One region of the Mesorhizobium sp. M0207 genome, then DNA from elsewhere that is predicted to be linked to it. Evidence: riboswitches for the same ligand, from Rfam matches in the RefSeq annotation. Region 1 holds a riboswitch; the other holds the start of a gene.
The links. A riboswitch is a leader RNA that binds a small molecule or an ion and turns the genes downstream of it on or off. The one in region 1 is predicted to bind thiamine pyrophosphate.

Region 1 (10,630 bases):
ACGAGACGCCCACTCATGCCGCCGCATCCTTGCCGGGACCCGTCCTGTCGGCACGGCGCTTGGATATACGGGCCGCAACAAGGTCGGCGGTGAGCGCGCCAACCGCCGCAATGTCGATGCCCTTGAGGTCTGCAATGCGGTTCTGAGGCAGTCGGGAAAAGCCGGTGCAGGCGCCGGCCACGCCGGTCGCGATGGCGCCGATCGTATCAGTGTCGCCACCGAGATTGGCACTGATCACCGCCGCTTGCCAGGGATTACCGCCGGCGACTTCCAGCACGGCGAATGCAGCCGGAACGGACTCCTGACTGGCGACGCCGGTGCCGACCAGATCGGTGATCAGCCGGATCGCGTCCTTCGTCGCCTTGCCGCGCACAAGCTCCTGCCCCCACCCAATGCGCGCGGCAATGTCACCGCCGGTCACCCAATGGCCGAGCGTTGCTCCGCACCTCGCCGCGGCGATGGCGCTGTCGGAAGCGGCGCGCCAGTCGCCGCCGGCGACGCCGCGGCTGACGGCCGCCGCAACGGCGGCTGCGGCCGCAATGGCAACCGAGGTGTTGTGCGTGGCCCGGCAGGTCTCGGCAACTTTGGCGACCAGCGCGTCCAGCGGCTCTGGCGGCATCATGATGCCGACCGGCGCAATGCGCATGGCCGCACCATTTGTGTCGCCGCTGCGCCCCGCTTCCTCGGCCGGCACGCCATTGTTGATGGCGTCGATGGCGCGTTTGGTCGATGGTCCCAGCAGATCGTAGCTGCCGCGCGCTTTGACGTCGCGCTCCCAGTCGAGCAGCGCGTTGACCCACCGCGCATGATCGAAGCGGTTACCGGATTCGACCAGGATACGGCCAAGCAGAAGCGCCTGTTCGGTGTCGTCGGTGATCGTTCCAGCGGGAAGCCCCTTCGACACCGGATGGTCGGCGAAAGGAGCAATGAAGCCCTCTACATGGGCGTAGAGTTCGGCAATCCGGGCCGGCGACAAAAGCTGCGTCGGCATGCCCAGCGCATCCCCCAGTGCCCCGCCGACAAGCGCCCCCATGGCCCGATCAATCATATTCCCGGTGTTGTCGTCCGGCATCACTCAGAACCTCATATGCAGCGCAAAATGCGCCGGGTTGAGCAGGCTGGTCACATATTCGATCGGCCGGTCATCGGCGGCGCGGGTCAACCGGCGACCGCGAAGGAACGGCGTGCCTTGCGGGCAACCGAGGATTGCAGAGTCCTCGGCGTTGAGCATTTCGATGCCGACCCATTCCTCGCCATGGTCGGGAATGAGGCCCGCGCCGCGCAGCGTCTGGTGCAGCGAGCCTTCGCGCAGGCCGCGCAACGGCACGTCCTCCAGTTCCGGCGACAATGGCAGGCGGCTGCGCTCGATGGAGATGGCGTGGCCGTCGCTGGCATTGGTGCGCACCCGGTCGACAGCGATGAAAAACGGGTTTTCTATACCAAGCAGTGCGGCAAGACCGGGGTCCTCGATCACCTCGAGCCGCAGCGTCCGCGTCTCGGCGTTGGCGCCGGCGTTGGCGAGCGCCCGCGACCAACCGATGGAGTCATCAACGGGCTTGCCATCGAAGGTGACGAAAGAGCCGATGCCGACCTTGGTGGTGATCAGCCCGCGGTTGGACAGTTCCTCGAGGCCTTTGCGGACGGTGTTGCGGCTGACGGAGAAACGCTGGACGAGCTTGTTCTCGCTTTGCAGCCGGTCGCCGAAGCCGAGAACACCGGAGCGGATTTCATGTTCGAGAACGGTGGCGATCTGTTCGGGCTTGCCCGTGCCGGGAGACAGTTGAACCAAGCGCCGCTTCATATGGGTACCTGTTCAGTGATCCTGTATAATCCTGTTCATATCACGGCAGGCTTGTCAACGAGTGCCGCATGGAGCAGTTCGTGATCCCAAGTCCGGTTCAACAGGACGGCATAAGGAGCGTCAGCCTAGCGCCGCCGCAGCCGAGACGCGGGATCGACCGCTCCCGTCGAGGGGCATCGTTTAGCAGGAGCTCGCGACCAAGGTGAATTCCAGGATCGCAGTCGGATGGGGGGAAAGGATGCCACACAACGCACTAGATACGGCGCACGACGGCCGCCTCGCCATCGTTGATCTCGCGGTCGCCGCCTGGCGAGGCCGTCAAACTACTCCTGTCGAGTGAGGTGAATTACGAGGGGAAATTACCAGCCCGGACCCGCGAGAGGCAGGCGTTTCTTTCGAGAGTTGGAAAATTTTACAAGCTTCGTCGGTCTGCTGCATTCTTCTTAAACATGGCCAAGACAAGCCGCTTGCCTTCGCGCACACTGTCTTCGAGCGGCTTCGCCTTCGCCAGATGCGCCGCAATCGCGCTAGCCAGCATGCAACCCGTCCCGCGCATTGATGCGACAAGACGAGGTGCGTCGAAGCGGATTGGTTCTTGATCGGAACGCAACAGAATATCGGTTGATCGAGGTCCTGATGCGTGGCCCCCTTTGATCAGCAGGCCCGGCACGCCGGCTGCCAGCAATTTCCGTCCCAGTCTCACCGCGTCGCTCTCGTCGGCTGGCGGTTCCGCACCAACAAGGAGCGCCAGCTCCAGGAGATTGGGGGTCACAAGGCAGCAAAGCGGCATCAGGTCGCGCCTCATGGCAGCGATGGCACCTGCTTCCAGAAGCCCCCGGCCGGAGCTCGAGGCCAGCACCGGATCGAGCACTGCCGGCACCTGCGGATTTTCGCGCAGCACGCCGGCAATGGCAACGACGATCTCATCCGTTGCGAGCATGCCGATCTTAATTGCCGCCACCTTGTTGGCCTGTAGCGCGGCGCACATCTGATCGGCCACAAGATCGGGCTGCGAAGGATGGATTTCCATTACGGCTTCGTGCGTCTGCACCGTCAGCGCTGTGACAGCCAGGCAGGTGCGCACGCCAATGGAAGAGATCGTCTCGATATCACGTGCAATTCCAGCCCCACCGCTGGGGTCTGATCCGCCGACCACGAGCACATGCGGTTCTCGCCTCAGCGCCATGGCTTTGTCTTTTCGATCCATTCTCGCGTGCGCGCTTCGGGATCGGCATTCAACGTGATGTCGGTGACCACCGCCGCGCTGTCCGCACCAGCCTCGAAGACACCGTCGAGCCGGTCGGGGTTGAGGCCGCCGATGGAGACCAATGGGATCGGCGCCACTCGATGCTTCCACTCGCTGATCCGCTCGAGCCCTTGCGGCGCCCATTTCATCTGCTTCAGGATGGTGGGATAGATGGGGCCGAGCGCGATATAGTCGGGCTCGGCAGCGATGGCCGTTTCCAGTTCGAGATGATCGTGCGTGCTGAGCCCGAGCTTCAATCCGGCGTACTTAATCGCCAGCAGGTCGGCCGCAGCCAAATCCTCTTGGCCGAGATGGACGAAGTCGCAGCCTTCCTCAATGGCGAGCCGCCAATAATCGTTGACGATCAGTTGGCAACCATGGACCGCGCAGACGCCGTTCGCGCGGCGGATTTCCGTCCGCAGCGTGGCCTCGTCCCTATCCTTGATGCGCAACTGAACCAGCTTGACGCCAAGTGGCACCAGCCGTTCGATCCAGGCGGCGCTGTCGACGATCAGGTAGAAGGGATCGAGCTTCATGAGAAAACCGCCCTGCCGAATGTTGGTGTCGATGGCACCGCGACGTCGCGGGGTTCGAGCATCCCCGAGCTGAAAGCTTCTCGACCGGCGTCGACCGCCTTGCCGAACGCACGCGCCATGCCGACCGGATCGGCCGCCTTGGCGACCGCTGTGTTCAGGAGCACGGCATCAAAGCCGAACTCCATGACTGTTGCCGCGTGCGATGGCCGTCCGAGACCAGCATCCACGATCAGCGGGACATCAGGGAAATGTCCGCGCATCGAGCGCAGCGCCATGATGTTGACCGGCCCGAGGGCGGAACCGATCGGTGCGCACCAGGGCATCAAGACCTTGCAGCCCGCCGCAAGCAGCCGCTCGGCGACGACAAGGTCGTCGGTAGTATACGGGAACACCGCAAAACCGTCCTCGCACAGGATGCGGGCGGCTTCGAGCAGACCGAACACGTCCGGCTGCAGCGTGTCGTGGTTGCCGATCACTTCGAGCTTGATCCAGGGCGTGCCGAAGACTTCGCGCGCCATTTGTGCGGTCGTGACCGCTTCGTTGACGGAGTGGCAGCCAGCAGTGTTGGGCAGGATTCTGACACCAAGCGACCGGATCAACGACCAGAATTTTTCGCCAGCCCTGCCGCCTGCCATTTCACGGCGCAACGAGACGGTCACCACCGAGGTGCCCGATGCCCTGACTGCATCGGCAAGGATGGCCGGCGAAGGATATTGAGCGGTGCCGAGAAGCAGGCGGGAGGGAAGCGTCGTCCCGAGAAGATCGAACATGCTAGCCTCCCTGCATGGGCGAGAGGATTTCGATCCGGTCGCCGTCGTTCAATTGGAATTCCGCCCGGCTGGCTTTGTGCACGAGGTCGTTGTTGACGGCGGTCGCGAGCCAATCGCCCTCATAGTCAAGCGCGGCAAGCAGCTCGGCCAGCGTGGTGGCGGCAACCTCATGCACTTTGCCGTTGACCATCAGTTTCATGAGCAAGCTCCACGGGTTTGTCGTGATTGAAGACAATTTCGCCCGCCAGGCGCGCCATGGCGGGGGCGAGAAGAAAGCCATGGCGATAGAGCCCGTTGATCGCGACGGTGTCTCCGCTCATTTCGACGCGCGGCAGATTGTCGGGAAAGGCTGGACGGACGCCGACACCGGTTTCAACGATCTCGGCCTCGCCAAAGGCCGGATGGAGGGCATAGGCGGTACCCAGAAGCTCCATCATGGAGCGCGCCGTGACCGGTCTGGCGGACCGGCTTTCAATCATCGTCGCACCGATCATGAACTGGGCGTCGGCACGCGGTACCGCATAGAGCGGAAAGCGCGGATGCAGCAACCGGACCGGGCGCGACAGCGAGAAGTCTGGCGTGTTTAGGATCAGCATTTCGCCGCGAACGCCGCGAAGCCTGTCATCGGCGGCTGCCATTCCCGTGCAATCGATCTGACGATCGAAACCGGAAACATGCCGGGCGTCGGTGCCGAAGTGGAATTTGACACCCATGGCTGCGAGCTTGTCATGAAGTGCTGCCATCGCCTGGCGCGGATCGAGATGGCCCTCATCGGGAAAGAGCAATCCGCGGCGAAAGCGGCCGGCTAAGTCGGGCTCCAGGAGCGCAATTTCGTCTTCGTCGACACGCCGATGGCCCGACGTGCGGCTGGCGAGGCGGTCGAGCTCGCCGGCATCACGCGGGGCGGCCACGACAAGTGTTCCGCCCCGTGTCACCTGACCCGGCAGCACCGCATCCCACCAGTCGGCAGCGTCACGTCCAAGGTCCAGCACCGGCTGCTCGGCGCTTTCACGCTCGCACCATGGCGCCAGCATGCCGCCGGCGAACCACGACGCATTGCCTCCAAGGCCATGCCGGATCTCGGCGACCGTGACCGTCGCGCCGCGGGCGGCGAGTTCGAAGGCGGCGATGAGGCCGGCGACGCCGGCCCCCTTTATCAGCACCTTCATGACGGCTTACCTGGCTGAGGCGTGAGCGGTGCGACGGTCTCGTCCGCTGGCACGTAGAGATCGCCGCCCTCGCGGTATTTCGCCGCCATCGCCGCCATGCCCTCTTTCTGTGCCTCGGCGCGGATGTCGTGAGAGATACGCATCGAGCAGAATTTCGGTCCGCACATCGAGCAGAAATGCGCCAGCTTGTGCGCCTCCTTGGGCAAGGTCTGGTCGTGGAAGGACCGTGCGGTTTCGGGGTCGAGCGACAGGTTGAACTGGTCCTCCCAGCGGAACTCGAAGCGCGCGCGGGAAAGGGCGTCATCCCTGACTTTCGCCGCCGGGTGGCCCTTCGCCAGGTCGGCCGCGTGCGCTGCGATCTTGTAGGTGATCACGCCGGTCTTGACGTCATCGCGGTCGGGAAGGCCGAGATGCTCCTTGGGCGTGACGTAGCAGAGCATGGCCGTTCCGAACCAGCCGATCATCGCCGCGCCGATGCCGGAAGTGATGTGGTCGTAGCCCGGCGCGATGTCGGTCGTCAGCGGTCCAAGCGTATAGAACGGCGCCTCGCCACAGACGGCGAGCTGCTTGTCCATGTTCGCCTTGATCTTGTGCATCGGCACGTGGCCGGGCCCCTCGATCATCACCTGGCAATCTTTCGCCCAGGCGATCTGCGTCAGCTCGCCGAGCGTTTCCAGCTCGGCGAATTGCGCCGCGTCGTTGGCATCGGCGATCGAGCCGGGACGAAGGCCGTCGCCGAGCGAGAAGGAGACGTCATAAGCGCGGCAGATGTCGCAGATCTCCGCAAAGTGCTCGTAGAGGAAGCTTTCCCGGTGATGGTGCAGGCACCATTTTGCCATGATCGAGCCACCGCGCGAGACGATACCCGTGACCCGGTCAACGGTCAGCGGGATGTAATGCAGCCGCACGCCGGCGTGGATGGTGAAATAGTCAACGCCTTGCTCGGCCTGCTCGATCAACGTGTCGCGGTAGACCTCCCAGGTCAGGTCCTCGGCGATGCCACCAACCTTTTCGAGCGCCTGGTAGAGCGGCACCGTGCCGATCGGCACCGGCGAGTTGCGCACGATCCATTCGCGGATGTTGTGGATGTTGCGGCCGGTCGACAGATCCATCACCGTGTCGGCGCCCCAGCGGATCGCCCACACCATCTTTTCGACCTCTTCAGCCATCGACGATGTGACGGCGGAGTTACCGATATTGGCGTTGATCTTGACCAGGAAATTGCGGCCGATGATCATCGGTTCGCTCTCGGGATGATTGATGTTGGCGGGAATGATCGCGCGTCCGCGCGCCACCTCGTGGCGGACGAATTCAGGCGTGACGAAGTCGGGGATCGCCGCGCCGAAGGCCTCGCCGTCGCGCTCAAGCTTGCCGTGCAGGATCTCGCGACCAAGGTTCTCGCGGATGGCGACGAACTCCATTTCGGGCGTGATGATGCCAGCGCGCGCATAGGCAAGCTGTGTCACCGCCTTGCCGGTCTGGGCCCGGAGTGGCCGGTTGCGGACTGGAAATTCCGGTGTTAGGCGCTCGCCTGCCGCAAACCCATTGTCTTCTGGCCGGACGTGGCGGCCGTCATAGGCTTCGACATCGCCGCGCGCGGTGACCCATTCATGGCGAAGCCGTGCAAGGCCGTTTTCGATGCTGGTTTCGACAGTCGGGTCGGTATAGGGGCCGGACGGATCGTAAGCGGTCACCGGCGGCTCGCCTGCCGTCGGATGGACGGAGATTTCGCGCATCGGCACCCTGAGCTGCGGGTGGATGGTACCGGATTTGTGGATTTTGCGTGAGGCAGGCAGCGGTCCCGTCGAGACGGCGGGGGTGAGGGCATTCATCTTGAGGCTCCTTTGCTCGTTGCATTGGAGACCCAGTTCTGTGCCGGAAGGATGAAAAGACGCTTCTGTCGACCTGCCGAAACAGGACCTCGGGCGTAAACTCCCGCAAAGCGCTTGCACCGTCCCTACGCCAGTATGAACTGGATCAGGTTCAACGGGTCACTGCGCCGCGAATGCCAGCAGTATCTCAGCCCCTTGCCGGGACTCCCCTGGTGAATGCGTGAGGTTGGACGGGACCGCTCCGGTTTGTCAAGCGCGTTCTGGCCGCGGCTGATCGGCGGCCGGTCAGACCGTGCGGAAAAAATCGTGCATGTCTCGGCGACAAGTCAAGCATCGGAGATGAAGGCAGGGACAAGGGAATCGCAAACCGTCGGACTAAAATCGATCCTGATGATCACACCTTCAATGGGCACCAAAGGTTTGCGCGTAGATCGCCTCGATTCTTCCTGCCTCGTCACTGGTCAGCGCGGCGAATTCCTTCTCGCGCGCGCGGTTCGATAGATGGCCATCATTCTGGTGAAGAAAACGGAAGAGCAGATCGGTCAACCGCTCGGGCATGTCGATAAAGGCGTCCACCTGCTGCCGGAACTGATCGTAGCGCTGCAGAAATGCGGTTTCCTCGGGAAGGTCCCGTTCGATCGTCCGCTGAACGCAAGCATAGAGGAATTCGGCGTGCGGGGTTGCATCGAAGAACCGGTAGAAATCACCGGTGTCATTCAGCACCCGGACGTTGAATTGCGGCGTCGGTTCCCATTCCACCAACGGCAGAAGGCGCTGCGAATAGCTCTCGAGCACGCCCCTGTACTCGTTGATCTGGTCCAGGATCGCGGCCGAGACGGGAAAGACCACTCCCGGCGGATTGAAGCCGCGCATGGCAAGGACGTGGTGGATTAGGTAGCGGTGAATGCGGCCGTTTCCGTCCTCGAACGGGTGAATATAGACAAAGCCGAAGGCGAGGATTGCGGCGGCTACGACTGCATCAAGCTTTTGCGCGGGGCCCTGATCGAACGCCGCCATTCCATCGATTAGCCGCGGCAGGTCCTCGGGCCGAGCGCTGATGTGATCGGGCAAGGGCGTACCGTTGTCTCGATCATGCTCACCGACGAAACCTCCTTCTTTTCGGAAGCCAAGTCTTACGAAACGAGCGTCACCAAGTACAATTCTTTGCAGACGCAGCAGCTCATCGCGATCGATCGGCCAGCGGCCGGCTTCGCCGATGGCGCGGCCCCAGCGCTGGATGCGATCTTGCGGCGGGTGCTCGCCCTCGATCGCGTAGCTTGATCGCGAGTCTTTGAGCAAAAGAAAGGCGGCGGTCCGAGCAAGGAGGTCGCGCGGCACGTCCGCTACGATTGCCTCCGCGCGCCGCGGTAGTTCAAGGCCGATGAATTTTTCGAGAATCTTGGTGCGGAACACCAGAGGGCAGAACTCACGCGTGCCGGGGAGATTGTCCCTTACGCGATAGCGCGAAGCGGTCTTGTCGGGTCCGGGCCACTGCAGCTCGGGATCGACAACCGGAATGTATCGTCCGGCCTCCGCGTCCGGCAGATCGATACGCGCGTCCCTCAGCCATTCATATAAAAACCAGATGCGGCGGGCATAACTGCCGGTCGGGCTTTCACGGACCAGCGCCTCGATCGGCGCGGGACCGGTCACTTGGAACAGCCGCTTGAGGACGGCAAGGTCCAGTCCCTCGTACTTGAGCGCAAAGGTCAGGTGGCCTTCGAGGGTAGGATTTGGGGCATGGCGGGGGGTCATGATCCGCCAGCCATCCCGTTCGGTAATGCGATGATGCTCGCCAGTGGCGAACAACCTACGGGGCAAGGGCGCGGCGAGCCTGTAGGCTCCGATCAGGGCGCTGTACCCGGCCGGGGTCGCCGTTTCAGGAAGGCGGATTTCCTGAAAAACGGTAACAGGACCTGAAAATTGGTGCTGTTGCACCGCAGGCATGAAACGCGAATCCTTCCATTGAATTTTGGTTTAGTCGGCAAAACCTATGAAAAATGATCCTATCCCATGAAAAATGATGCCACAAGACAAATTTTCCGAAAACCGATTCTAAAACAGTGCTGAGGTCGATCAAGCAAGAACTCCGCCACCGGCTCAAGGAAGCGACTTCAGACCAAAAAGGTGAGTCCAGGAACCGCCATTCGCCCGTCTTAGTCACGAGGCCGGCACGGATGGCCCGCTTTACGTCGAGCCGGATTGCTCGAGCGCGCCGTTCGGGGCTCACTCATAGAGCGCTCCGGTGCGCGATCCCGATTTGATAGCCGCGATCACGCTCGCGACTGATCTTGGTGACGTGGCGGCGTCGGAGTAGAAAAGTGATGCAGGATGTCGGTGGCGTCGTGTGTGTGTGACCTGAAGTGAGTTCTCTGCGGTATGGGGGGCGGCACGCAGCGCGCGTCTTCTCGGCAAACAGATCGACGAAGCGGCACCGAAGGGAAGTTCCTGGCATTCATTCTCGCCATCGCTGCCCCAATTTGCCGATCGGACTGCCGATCGATCTCGCCCAATACTTTGCGCGCGCAAGGGCCGAAGCTGAACTGGGCGGCACCTGCTCATTCGGGAGCTGACTCATGCTTGGTGCCCGAGAGAGCTGTGCCTGATCGAATGCGTGAAATCGTAGCTCGGAGTGGAGAGGCTGACGCGGTCATCTGTCACCCGCCTTCGGGCTGTAAGGAAAGCGCGACATCGTCTCCAATGCTCGTTCCCCACGTCGAGGGGCCCAGCGGCTTGGCTACGGGGGGGACTGTCAGCTAGTGGCCGCTGGGCCTTGACGACCAGCGACCGTAAGAGGAGGCCCTGTGCTGGCTGACGAAAACTTGCGAGCAAAGCCACGGAAAAGCATCATTCGAACGAACTCTTTCGTCGAGACGAGGAGGGCAGTGAGGCGGTAGCCGCCGCTTTGAAGTTCTCCGGCAGCTGCTACGCTGGTCATTCCGAGGGTCGCAGTTGCGCTTGCGCCGTCATATCAGATAAGTCTAATAAAATACGCGCCTGGCCATCGAACGCGCCGCGGCGCCCTTGGGTCGGCGCTATTCATCGGGTGGGCATGTCGGGCACGCAAGGGAGGACGAAATGAGACTGGTTCAGTCATTTGCATTTGCTGCTGTGCTGCTTCTTTCGTCTGCATTGTCTGCGGCCGCCCACTCGGCTCGTGAGGACATCGAAGCGGCGTTGGTAAAATTCATGGACGCCTTCAACAGCGGAAACGCAGCAGCGGTAGGTCAAATGTATACCGACGATGCCGCCCTGCTGCCACCCGACGGCAAACGC
Region 2 (10,630 bases), on a different contig from region 1:
ACCATGCCGGTCTGCAGCCGCAGCCGCTGGATATCCCTGGTCGAGACCCTGCCGCCGGGGCGGAATTCGAGTGCATCGTCGCCGATCCGTACCGTGCCTGAAGTCGGGAGCTCGAGCAGGTTGATGCAGCGCAAAAGCGTGCTTTTCCCTCCGCCCGACGGTCCGACAAGCGCCGTAACGCTGCCTTCCTCGATGGTGACGGTCACGCCCTTCAGCACAAGATTGTCGCCGAAACGCTTTTCGATGTTGGTGAGGCCGATCATGCGCGCGCCTCCAGGAAGCCGCCATAACGGTTGAGCCGCGTTTCCAGCCGCGCCTGCAAGGCCGACAGCACGGAGCTCATGATCAGATAGAGGGCCGCTGCCTCGACATAGAGGATCAGCGGCTCATAGGTGGTGGCGACGATGCGCTGCGCTGCCTGGAACATCTCCGGCACGGTGATGGCGGCGGCGAGCGAAGTGTCCTTGACCAGCGAGATGAAGGTGTTGGACAGCGGCGGCACGGCGACGCGCCCCGCCTGTGGAAGAATGGTGCGCCGCATTGCCTGGGCCCAGGTCATGCCGATCGAATAGGCCGCTTCCCACTGGCCCTTGGGCACCGAACCGATGACGGCGCGGATGATTTCCGATGAATAAGCACCGATGTTCAAGGTGAAGCCGATCAGTGCTGCCGGAAAGGCGTCGAGCAGGATGCCGACCGATGGCAGGCCGTAGAAGATAAGGAACAGTTGCACGAGAAGCGGCGTGCCGCGGAATATCCAGACGTAGAAGCGGACCACGGCGACCAGCGGTTTGGGACCGAACAGCCGGACAAGCGCCACAACCAGGCCTAGGACAAGACCGAATGCAAACGACAGCAGCGTCAGCGGCACGGTGAAGATCAGTGCAGCCCATAGCAGCGTAGGCAGGGATTCCAGCATCAATTGCAGCCAGTGCGGCACGAAGGCTCCTCCTTGCCAGATTGCCGTCGCTCATATCACGCGAAAGCGGCGGGCCGTCAAAAGACAGCTCGCCGCGATATGAACGACGTGGGCCTGCGTTCGGCCCACACGAGAAAGCCGTTTTACTTCGAAACGTCCTGGCCGAAATAGGTGTCGGCGATTTTCTTGTAGGTGCCGTCGGCCTTGATGTCGGCCAGCGCCTTATTGATGGCGGCCACCAGTTCCGGATCGCCCTTGCGCACGATGACGCCGGAATAGTCGGCGTTTTCTTCCTGGGCGGCAATCTTCACATTGGCGTCGGGCTTGTGCTTCTTGAAGTCGAGGAAGGACAGGCTGTCATTGATGGTGGCGTCGGCGCGGCCCGTAAGAAGCAGCTGGATCGACTGGTCGAAGCCGTCGGTGCCGACGAGCTCGGCGCCATTGGTTTCAGCCAGCTTGCCGAAATTCGAGGTCAGCGATTGCGCCGCCTTCTTGCCCTTGAGATCGGCGAAACCCTTGATGTCGGTGTTGTCGCCGCGCACGATCAGCACCGCCTTGGAGGCGATGTAGGGATCGGAGAAAGCATATTTGGCCTTGCGCGCCTCGGTGATGCCGACCTCGTTGATGACGGCATCGTAGCGGTTGGCGTCGAGACCGGCGATCAGCCCGTCCCATTTGCCTTCGAGGAACTGGGCTTTGACGCCGAGGCGCTCGGCGATGGCGCGCGCGATCTCGACGTCGAAGCCGACCAGCGCGCCGGAAGCATCATGATAGGTGAAGGGCGCATAGGTTCCTTCTGTGCCGACCTTGAAGACGCCGGACTGCTTGATCTGGTCGAGATTGGCGCCGGCGTGACCGGCGGCGATGGCCAGAACCTGCAGCGTTCCGGCGATGATGAGCGATTTGAGCCATTTCATTTTTCTGTGATCCGTCCTTGGCCGGTGTCCGGCGTCATTGCGAGTGCCGGAAAATGACAGATGCGCGATGCCAGAATAAGAAACTGAATTTCAAAAATCCCGCGCCCTTGAAATCCAATTCTCAACCAGCATCTCCCGGCGCCATCCGGCTGAGTCAAGGCCGGCGGCGAATCGCCTGGAACAGCGCAATCGACATGACAGTCCGGGGGAACATTCCCCCGCATGGCACGTTCTTCGCTGTTGTAGGGCGCGGCGCCGCCATTTCAACCATCGGCGCCAACTCACGATTCGATCGCACCGCAACGCCTGAAGCAGGAGCGCGGCATGATGGAAGACAGTGCAGGACGGACCATGGTTCGCGCGGCGATGAAAGCCCCTTATCTGGAACGTGACGAAGAGCATCTCCTGGCGCTGCGCTGGAAGGAAAACAATGACCAGCACGCGCTGCACCGCATCACCGTCGCGCATATGCGGCTGGTCATTTCCATGGCGTCGCGGTTTCGCCACTACGGCCTTCCGCTGGGCGACCTGATCCAGGAAGGCCATGTCGGGCTGCTGGAGGCCGCGGCCCGTTTCGAACCCGAGCGCGAGGTGCGGTTCTCGACCTACGCGACTTGGTGGATTCGCGCCTCGATGCAGGACTATATCCTGCGCAACTGGTCGATCGTGCGCGGCGGCACCAGCTCGGCGCAAAAGGCGCTGTTCTTCAACCTGCGGCGTCTGCGCGCCCGCCTGGCAAACGGCGCCGAGCAGACGTCGAATGCCACGCTCTACCGCGAAGTGTCGGCGGCTCTCGGGGTATCGGAAGCCGATGTGGCGATGATGGATTCCCGCCTTTCGGCGCCGGACAGCTCGCTCAACACGCCGCTAGCCGACGATGCGGGCGCAACCGAGCGGATGGAGTTCCTGGTTTCGGATGACCCGCTGCCCGATGAGGTCGTCGGCGATACGATCGACGTCGAACGCCGCTCGGTGTGGCTGAAGACGGCACTCGGCGCTCTCAATGCGCGCGAGCTCAGGATTATCGAGGAACGCCGGCTGAGCGACGAGGGCGCGACGCTCGAAGCGCTCGGCGAGACGCTCGGCATCTCCAAGGAACGTGTCCGGCAGATCGAGGCGCGCGCCATGGAAAAGCTCAAGGCGGCGCTGGTAAAGCAGAATCCGGAATTTCTCGCAGCCTGAATCGCGTCGCCTGCTATTTGTCGGTGACGATCTTGACCTTGTCGCCGGCCGAAACCGCGGCACCCGGCGACAGCGCGTTGAGCACCCTGAACAAATCCAGCTTGCGGTCGACGCCGACCATCTGCGCGGCCAGGGAGCCCATTGTCTGGCCGGGCTGCACCGTGACGATGCGGATACGCAGCGGCTTCAACGCCGCCTTCTCGGCAGCACTCAGGATGCGGAACGAGCCGCTGACCGAGCGCGCCACCGTGCTCAGCGAGGTGCTGGCCGACGGTGCAGCAGTCAACAAGCGGTAGACCTGGCCGCCGGCGCGGATCACCGCAATGTCGAATTGCCAGCCATCGGCGCCGGCATGCGCGGTTGCCGCTTCGTTGCCGTTGATCGTCTCCTGGCGCACGCTGCTGTCGTCGAGGCCGGCAACCCAGCCGCTGCGGATGTAGTCGGTCAGCGAGCGGTCCTTGTCGATCGAAACGCCGTCGAAGCGGATTGCCATGTCGCCCGGGCCTGTGGCCGTCACCGCCGCCGCCGAATTGTCGATGACGAAACCGTTGGGCACCGAGAACGACACACCGAGGCCAGGGTGCAGGAAGGTTTCGCCGCGCACGTAGCCTTCCTCCGGCGTGTCGCCGTAAAGCAGCCCGTCTACGCCGGCAAGAAATGAATCGCGGTCGCGCGACCCGACACCAGGCGCGCCGAACTGGCGGGCGTGGCGCTGCGCGAGATCGATACGCTGCGGCGTGTTGGGGTGCGTCGCCAGGAAGTCGAGGCTGGCGTCGGTGGCGCCGCTGATTGAGCGGAAATCGGTATAGGCCGACATCGACTGCAGGAAGCGGCCGGCGGCGTAGGGGTCGAAACCGGCTTCGCCGATCGACTTGATGCCGATGGCATCGGCCTCCAGCTCCTGATTGCGCGAGAACTGGGCCAGCCTCAGCTTGCCGCGGATCAGCGCCGCCTTGGCCGTCGGGTTGTCGCCGAGCACGTCCGAAACGACCTTGGTCGCCAACCCCTCTTCGGCTTCCAGCTGCTGGCGCTGCAGGCCGTGGTTGGCCGTAACGTGGCCCATCTCATGCGCGATGACGGCGGCAAGCTCGGCGGAATCGTTGGCCAGCGCCAGCAGCCCGCGGGTGATGTAGAGATAGCCGCCCGGCAGCGCGAAGGCATTGACGTTGGGCGAGTTGAGGATGGTGATGCGGTAGGTCTGGGTTGGGTTGGCCGACACCACGGTCAGTCTGCCGACGATCTTGGCCACCATGCGCTCGAGCTTGGGGTCGGAATACTCGCCGCCATAGGTGGCGAGGATGCGCGGGTGCTGCGCCTTCGCCAGTTGGGCGAGCTTGCTGTTGGCGGCGACATTGTCGACCGTGATCGGCTTGTCGGAGGGCTGGAAGCCCGATTCCTGCACGTCGGGAGGCGTGAACATCTGGCAGCTTGCCAGCGCCACGGCAAGACCGGCCAGCGCCAGAAAGCGCGCCAGCGGTTTCACCCTCCGATTGTCGATGCCGGTCGGCAGATCGGCTTCCTTTCAAGTCCTGGCACGTGACCGCGAAAATCGGGCGCGATTTCCGAAAAGCATCACGCGCAAAGTCAAGTGCTATGGCGTCCTTCGTGCGTCCGACGGATACGAGACAGCAACGGCAAATCACGCTCTAGGCCGGACCAGCTCCTGGCGGACCTAGCCACACTACCTCGACCATGGCAAGCAAGCGCCGCTTCGCCTTCCGCCGGTTTGACCATAAATTATGTCCGCTTCCGGGCAACATCTCGTGATCCAGCCGCAAACGGACCCGAGCCGATATAGCGTCGGAATGCCTCCGGTCCAGCCCCGACGAAAAAATCGGCGGCGGTGCCCGTCGCGGCAACCGTGCCACCATCCAGGAAAACCATGTTTTGGCCGATACGGCGCGCATCGTCCGGCTGGTGCGTGACGAATAACACCGTCATGCGCTGCTCCGAATGGACGTCGGCCACCAGGTCGAGCATGTCGTCGCGCAGTGCCGGTCCGAGCGAAGCGAACGGCTCGTCGAGCAACAGCACCGGCCGGTCGCGCACCAGGACCCGGGCGAGCGCGACGCGCTGCCGCTCGCCGCCGGAGAGTTCGCGCGGCAGCCGGCTTTCCTTGCCGGCAAGACCGACGCGCTTCAGCGCTGCGGCGATTGCGGCGCGGTCAGCCTCGCTCAGCCTGAGCGAAGGCGAGCGGCCGAGCCCGACATTCTGCTCGACCGACAGATGGGCAAACAGGTTGTTTTCCTGGAACACCATCGATACCGGCCGCGCTGATGGCGGCGCAGTGCTGACGTCGGCGCCGCCGATCAGCACGCGGCCCGACCGCGGCGTCTCGAAGCCGGCCACCAGATTGAGCAGCGTCGACTTTCCCGAACCGCTCGGCCCCATGATGGCGGTGATTTCCGACGCCGGGAAATCGACATCGCATATAAGCGGCGTTTCACCATAGCTGAACGAGACATTATCGAGCCGCACGGCCGCGCCTTTTTCCACCGAAATGGACCGTTCCGGGCTGATCGGCATCATGATTTCTCCCTCCTTCCCAGCCAGTCCGCGGCCAACACCAGCGCCAGGCAGACAAGGCCGAGCAGCAGCGCCAGGCCGGCGGCATCCTCGGTGCGGTAACTGCCCATGCGCGCCAGCAGCAGATAGGGCAAGGTCTGCACGGAATCGCTGCCGAACAGCGCAATGACGCCGAGATCGCCGAGCGACAGCGCCATGGCGAACGCGAAGCCGGTGGCGAGCGGCCGCCGCAGCGACGGCCAGTCGACCAGCCGCAACCGGTTCCAGCCCGAGATGCCAAGCTGTGCGCAGAGCCGTTCGTGGCGTTCGCTCGCCGCGTCATAGGCAGGGCGGATGGCGCGGATGGCGAACGGCATCGCCATCACTGCATTGACCGCAATGACCATGACAGGGGCGATCGCAAAGACATCGCCGACGGTGCGCAGGAGCAAGAACCAGCCGGCACCGATGACGATGGGCGGCACCACCAGGACGAACCCCGCACCGGTGTCGGCCAGGTGTTCGAGCAGCGTCCTCCTGCCGCTCCGCCGGGTGAGCGCCAGCGCCCGGCGCGCCATCACCAGCGACAGCGACAACGCCACAGAGAGCAGCGCCGACAGGAGGGAGAGCACGGCACTGGTCGCCGTCGCTTGCCGCACCGCGCTCTCGCCGGCCAGGCGGCCGAGATCGGCGCCAAGCCCGGCTGCCAGCGTGGCCGCCATCGGCCCGGCGACAAACAGCAGTGCGAGCCCGATCGCCAGCGCGTTCAGCACGGTCTCGGCCGCACCGGCTGAAAAATACCGGCGCGGCGCCACCGGCAGATTGGCGTCGCCGGTCATATTGGCGCCAAGCCGCGTCAAGGCCAGCACGACGACGAAGGTCAGGGCAATCTGCAGCAAGGTCAGCGTCACCGCCCGCGCCGGGTCGAAGTCGAAACGCAGCGCCTGGTAGATGGCAACCTCCAGCGTCGTCGCGCGCGGCCCGCCGCCGAGCGTAAGCACGATGGTGAAGGAGGTGATGCACAGCATGAAAACGAGCCCGGCAACGCCCGGCAGGGCCGCACGCAACGGCGGCCATTCGATCAGCCGGAAGGCCGGCGCAGCCCCCATGCCAAGCTGGCTCGCCAGCCGCCATTGGTTAGCCGGCACGGTCTGCAACGCCTCCAGGAACAGCCGCGTCGCCAGCGGCAGGTTGAAGAAGACATGGGCAACGAGTATGCCCGACAGGCCATAGATGCCGGGCCAGCTCTGGCCGCCTAGCGCGCCCAGCGTGCCGGCAAAATAGCCGGCGCGGCCATAGAGCGCCAAGACACCGAGTGCGGCAACAATGGCCGGCAGCGCCAGTGGCACGGCGAAAAGCTGGAGGATGAAGCCTCGCCCGAAAAAACGCGGATGCCGCGACAGGGCGCGCGCGACGAACAGCGCCGGTGCAACGGAGAGCAGGGTCGACAGCAGAGCCTGCCAGAGCGTGAAACGGACGACGCGCAAGAGATAGGAATCGAAAGCGGAGGCGGCGCCGGACAGGTCGCGTGTGGCTTCGACGACGAGCCCGGCGAATGCACCGCCGATCAGCAGCGCGATGGCGGCGAGCGCGACGATGCCGGCAGTGACGCGGGGATCGGCCGGATGACGCGTAGGCATGTCGCGCTACCCGACACTACGACAGGCGTAGATCGAAGGAAATACCTGGCAAAGGCCGAGCCCACCCCTCTCTGGCCTGCCGGCCATCTCCCCCTCAAGGGGGGAGATTGCGCACTCAGCCGCCTTCGCCAATCTCACAAGTGGCAGGACGAGGAGAGGCGACAAAGCTGCCGATCTCCCCCTTGAGGGCAGGGCTATCGCATTTGGATTCTTACGAAGTTGGACCCCCACCCTAACCCTCCCCACAAGGGGGAGGGAACGCTGCCGCATGCCCTTACTTCCCCTTTTGGCGCCGAAAGGCAGACAATTTGCCGAGGTCAGTGCCAACGGAAGTCTCCCTCCCCCTTGTGGGGAGGGGTTAGGGGTGGGGGTACGTCGTAGAGCGAAAGCCTCGGCGTTCCATCTGCGATAGCCGTGCCCTTGAGGGGGAGATGGCCGGCAGGCCGGAGGGGGGTGGCTTGGCGCAAACATCCGACGAGGCTTGAGCCCTACCTGCTCATCGCCGCAAGCCACTCATCGACCCAGGCCTTGCGGTTGGCCGCGACGTCTTCCGGGCTGAACAGCAAGGTCTTGGTCGGCTTGACCAGCTTGTCGAACGCCGGGTTGAGCGGCTTGTCGGTTTTGCCGGCCGGGAACATCCAGTTGGTTTCGGGAATGACATCCTGGAATTTCGGTCCGGTCATGAAGGCAATGAACTTTTCCGCCAGCGGGTTCTTCGCGCCCTTGGTGGTGATCCCCGCAACCTCGATCTGCAGATATTCGCCCTCCTCGAAGGACGCCGCCTGGTAGCGCTCGGTGTTTTCGGCGACCATGTGGTAGGCCGGCGAGGTGGTGTAGGACAGCACCATCGGCGCCTCGCCCTTGGTGAACAGGCCGTAGGCCTCGCTCCAGCCCGGCGTTACCGTCAGCACCTTCGCCTTGAGTTTGGCCCAGGCTTCCGGCGCCTTGTCGCCATAGACCGACTTGACCCACAGCAGCAGGCCAAGGCCCGGCGTCGAGGTGCGCGGATCCTGGATGACGATCTTCTCTCCGGCATCGCCCTCGACCAATTCCCTGAGGCTCTTCGGCGGGCTCTTCAGTTTTTCGGTGTCGTAGACGACGGCGAAATAGCCATAGTCGAACGGCACGAAAATATCGTCGCTCCAGCCGCCCGGTACATTGACGCCCGAGACGGCGCCGTGCGGCGAAAACAGGCCGGTTGCCTTGGCGTCGGCGGTTAAGTTGGTATCGAGGCCAAGTACGATATCGGCCTTGGTCGCGGCGCCTTCCAGCTTCACACGGTTGAGCAGCGCCACGCCGTCGGCGACCGAGACGAATTCGACGACGCAACTGCATTCGGCCTCGAAGGCCTTCTTCACTGCCGGTCCCGGACCCCAATCGGCGGTGAAGCTTTCATAGGTATAGACCGTCAGTCTATCCTGTGCCGATGCCTGCCCTGGCAGGGCGAGCGCGGATGCCGCAACCAGGACAATTGAGACAAGAGAGTGGAAAAAACTGCGCATCGGCGCCTCCTTCGTTCGCGTTGAAAGGAATTGAGGCGTCGGGCTGTCCGAAACGTCTAATCCCTCCGCCGGTACAAACCGGATCAGGTTCAGCGGGTTGGCAGTCTTGCCTCTCAGCCGGTCCGCGAAGATCGCGTCCGGCACCCCGTTAGAGCGTTGCGACACATAGGCCCGGCCGAAGTGCTGCGCAAGCGGAAGTTTGCCGGACATCCAAAGCCCAGCCTTCCGTTTCGTCTGCCGTTTCATCTTCCGTTTCCGGGGCAGGGCTGGTAAGGGCCACGAGATATGAGCACATTCACCATCCTGCTTGGCGGCGATCTCATCCGCACGCCGCTGCTCGACCGCCAGGTCGAAGGCTCGCGCGTCATCGCCGCCGACGCCGGCATCGGCCATGCCCGTATGCTGGGCCTGAGGCCGGAACTCTGGGTCGGCGATTTCGATTCGGTGCCTGCCGAGTTGCCGGAGGATCTGGCCGCCGTGCCACGGCAGGTGTTTCCTGCCGAAAAAGACAAGACCGACGGTGAACTCGCTATCGCCGCCGCGCTCGAACGCGGTGCGACCAGCCTTGTGCTCGCAGGCGCCTTCGGCGGCAAACGTACCGACCACATCTTCCTGCATCTGGCGCTGAGCGTCCGGCTGGCGGAAGGCGGGACGGAAGTGCTTTTGACCAGCGGCGCACAGGAAGGCATTCCCTTGCTGCCGGGAAAGACTGGCTTCGACTATGCCGACGGCACGCTGTTTTCGGTGCTCGGCTTCTCCGATCTCGCCGGCCTGAGCGTCACCGGCGCCAAATGGCCGCTCGACCATGTCGAGGTTGCGTTCGGCTCGTCGCTGACCATTTCCAACGAGGTCAATGGCCGGCTCGAAATCGCGCTGGCCAGCGGCCGCGCGCTGCTGCTCGCGCATCCCTACCCTCTTCCGGAAAGCTGAGCCCAGAAAGCTGATATGGCGCCGCCACTTCTCAATCTCGACGGGATAAAGCTGACCTTTGGCGGCACGCCGTTGCTCGACGGTGCCGCCCTGACGGCCTCGGCTGGCGACAAGATCGCCCTGGTCGGCCGCAACGGCTCTGGTAAGTCGACGCTCCTCAAGATCGCCGCCGGGCTGATCGAACCGCAGGATGGCGAAGTCTTCCGCCAGCCCTCGGCAACCGTGCGCTACTTGCCGCAAATGCCCGACATGGACGGTTTTGCGACCGTCCGCGCCTATGTCGAGGCGGGGCTCGGGCCCGCCGACGATCCCTACCGCGCCACCTATCTGATGGAGCATCTCGGCCTGACCGGCGAGGAACGGCCGAACGACCTTTCCGGCGGCGAGGCGCGGCGCGCCGCCCTCGCCCGCGTCATGGCGCCGGAGCCCGACATTCTCCTCCTCGATGAGCCGACCAATCATCTTGACCTTTCGGTCATCGAATGGCTGGAGGAGGAGCTTGCCCGCACCTCCTCGGCACTGGTCGTCATCTCGCATGACCGCCGTTTTCTCGAGCGCGTGTCACGCGCCACAATCTGGCTCGACCGCGGCCAGACCCGCCGTCTCGACAAGGGCTTTGGCTATTTCGAGGAATGGCGCGACACGGTGCTGGAGGAGGAAGAGCGCGAGCAGCACAAGCTCGGTCGCCAGATCGTGCGCGAGGAGCACTGGCTGCGCTATGGCGTGACAGCGCGGCGCAAGCGCAACATGCGCCGGCTCGGTGAGTTGCAGACCATGCGCCAGCGCTTTCGTGGTCATCGCGGCGCCGAGGGTGCGGCGACGATGACAGCCAGCGACGCCGCCGAATCCGGCAAGCTGGTGATCGAAGCCAAGAACATCGAGAAGACCTTTGGCGATCTGACCGTGGTCAAGGGATTCTCGACCCGAATCCAGCGCGGCGATCGCGTCGGTCTGGTCGGGCCGAACGGCGCCGGCAAGACGACGCTGTTGAAGATGCTGACCGGCGAATTGAAGCCGGACGCGGGCACGGTGCGG

Region 2: linked by a shared signal. The riboswitch ahead of thiB (thiamine ABC transporter substrate binding subunit) and the one ahead of thiC (phosphomethylpyrimidine synthase ThiC) in region 1 are both predicted to bind thiamine pyrophosphate.

The regions. Positions count from the first base shown of each region.
Region 1 covers NZ_JAMYSQ010000014.1:82,570-93,199, forward strand. Annotated here, with positions in the region: gene NKJ15_RS19290 (PfkB family carbohydrate kinase) at 1-17, opposite strand, end outside; gene NKJ15_RS19295 (ADP-ribosylglycohydrolase family protein) at 14-1,072, opposite strand; gene NKJ15_RS19300 (GntR family transcriptional regulator) at 1,076-1,801, opposite strand; gene NKJ15_RS19305 (hydroxymethylpyrimidine/phosphomethylpyrimidine kinase) at 2,214-2,987, opposite strand; gene NKJ15_RS19310 (thiamine phosphate synthase) at 2,978-3,583, opposite strand; gene NKJ15_RS19315 (thiazole synthase) at 3,580-4,353, opposite strand; gene thiS (sulfur carrier protein ThiS) at 4,355-4,552, opposite strand; gene thiO (glycine oxidase ThiO) at 4,521-5,522, opposite strand; gene thiC (phosphomethylpyrimidine synthase ThiC) at 5,519-7,354, opposite strand; TPP riboswitch at 7,459-7,575, opposite strand; gene NKJ15_RS19335 (Fic family protein) at 7,757-9,301, opposite strand; gene NKJ15_RS19340 (YybH family protein) at 10,433-10,630, shown strand, end outside.
Region 2 covers NZ_JAMYSQ010000004.1:191,043-201,672, reverse strand. Annotated here, with positions in the region: gene NKJ15_RS09085 (amino acid ABC transporter ATP-binding protein) at 1-263, opposite strand, end outside; gene NKJ15_RS09080 (ABC transporter permease subunit) at 260-940, opposite strand; gene NKJ15_RS09075 (amino acid ABC transporter substrate-binding protein) at 1,063-1,836, opposite strand; gene NKJ15_RS09070 (RNA polymerase factor sigma-32) at 2,161-3,018, shown strand; gene NKJ15_RS09065 (M48 family metalloprotease) at 3,032-4,501, opposite strand; gene thiQ (thiamine ABC transporter ATP-binding protein) at 4,756-5,547, opposite strand; gene thiP (thiamine/thiamine pyrophosphate ABC transporter permease) at 5,544-7,163, opposite strand; gene thiB (thiamine ABC transporter substrate binding subunit) at 7,652-8,665, opposite strand; TPP riboswitch at 8,709-8,823, opposite strand; gene NKJ15_RS09045 (thiamine diphosphokinase) at 8,951-9,595, shown strand; gene NKJ15_RS09040 (ABC-F family ATP-binding cassette domain-containing protein) at 9,611-10,630, shown strand, end outside.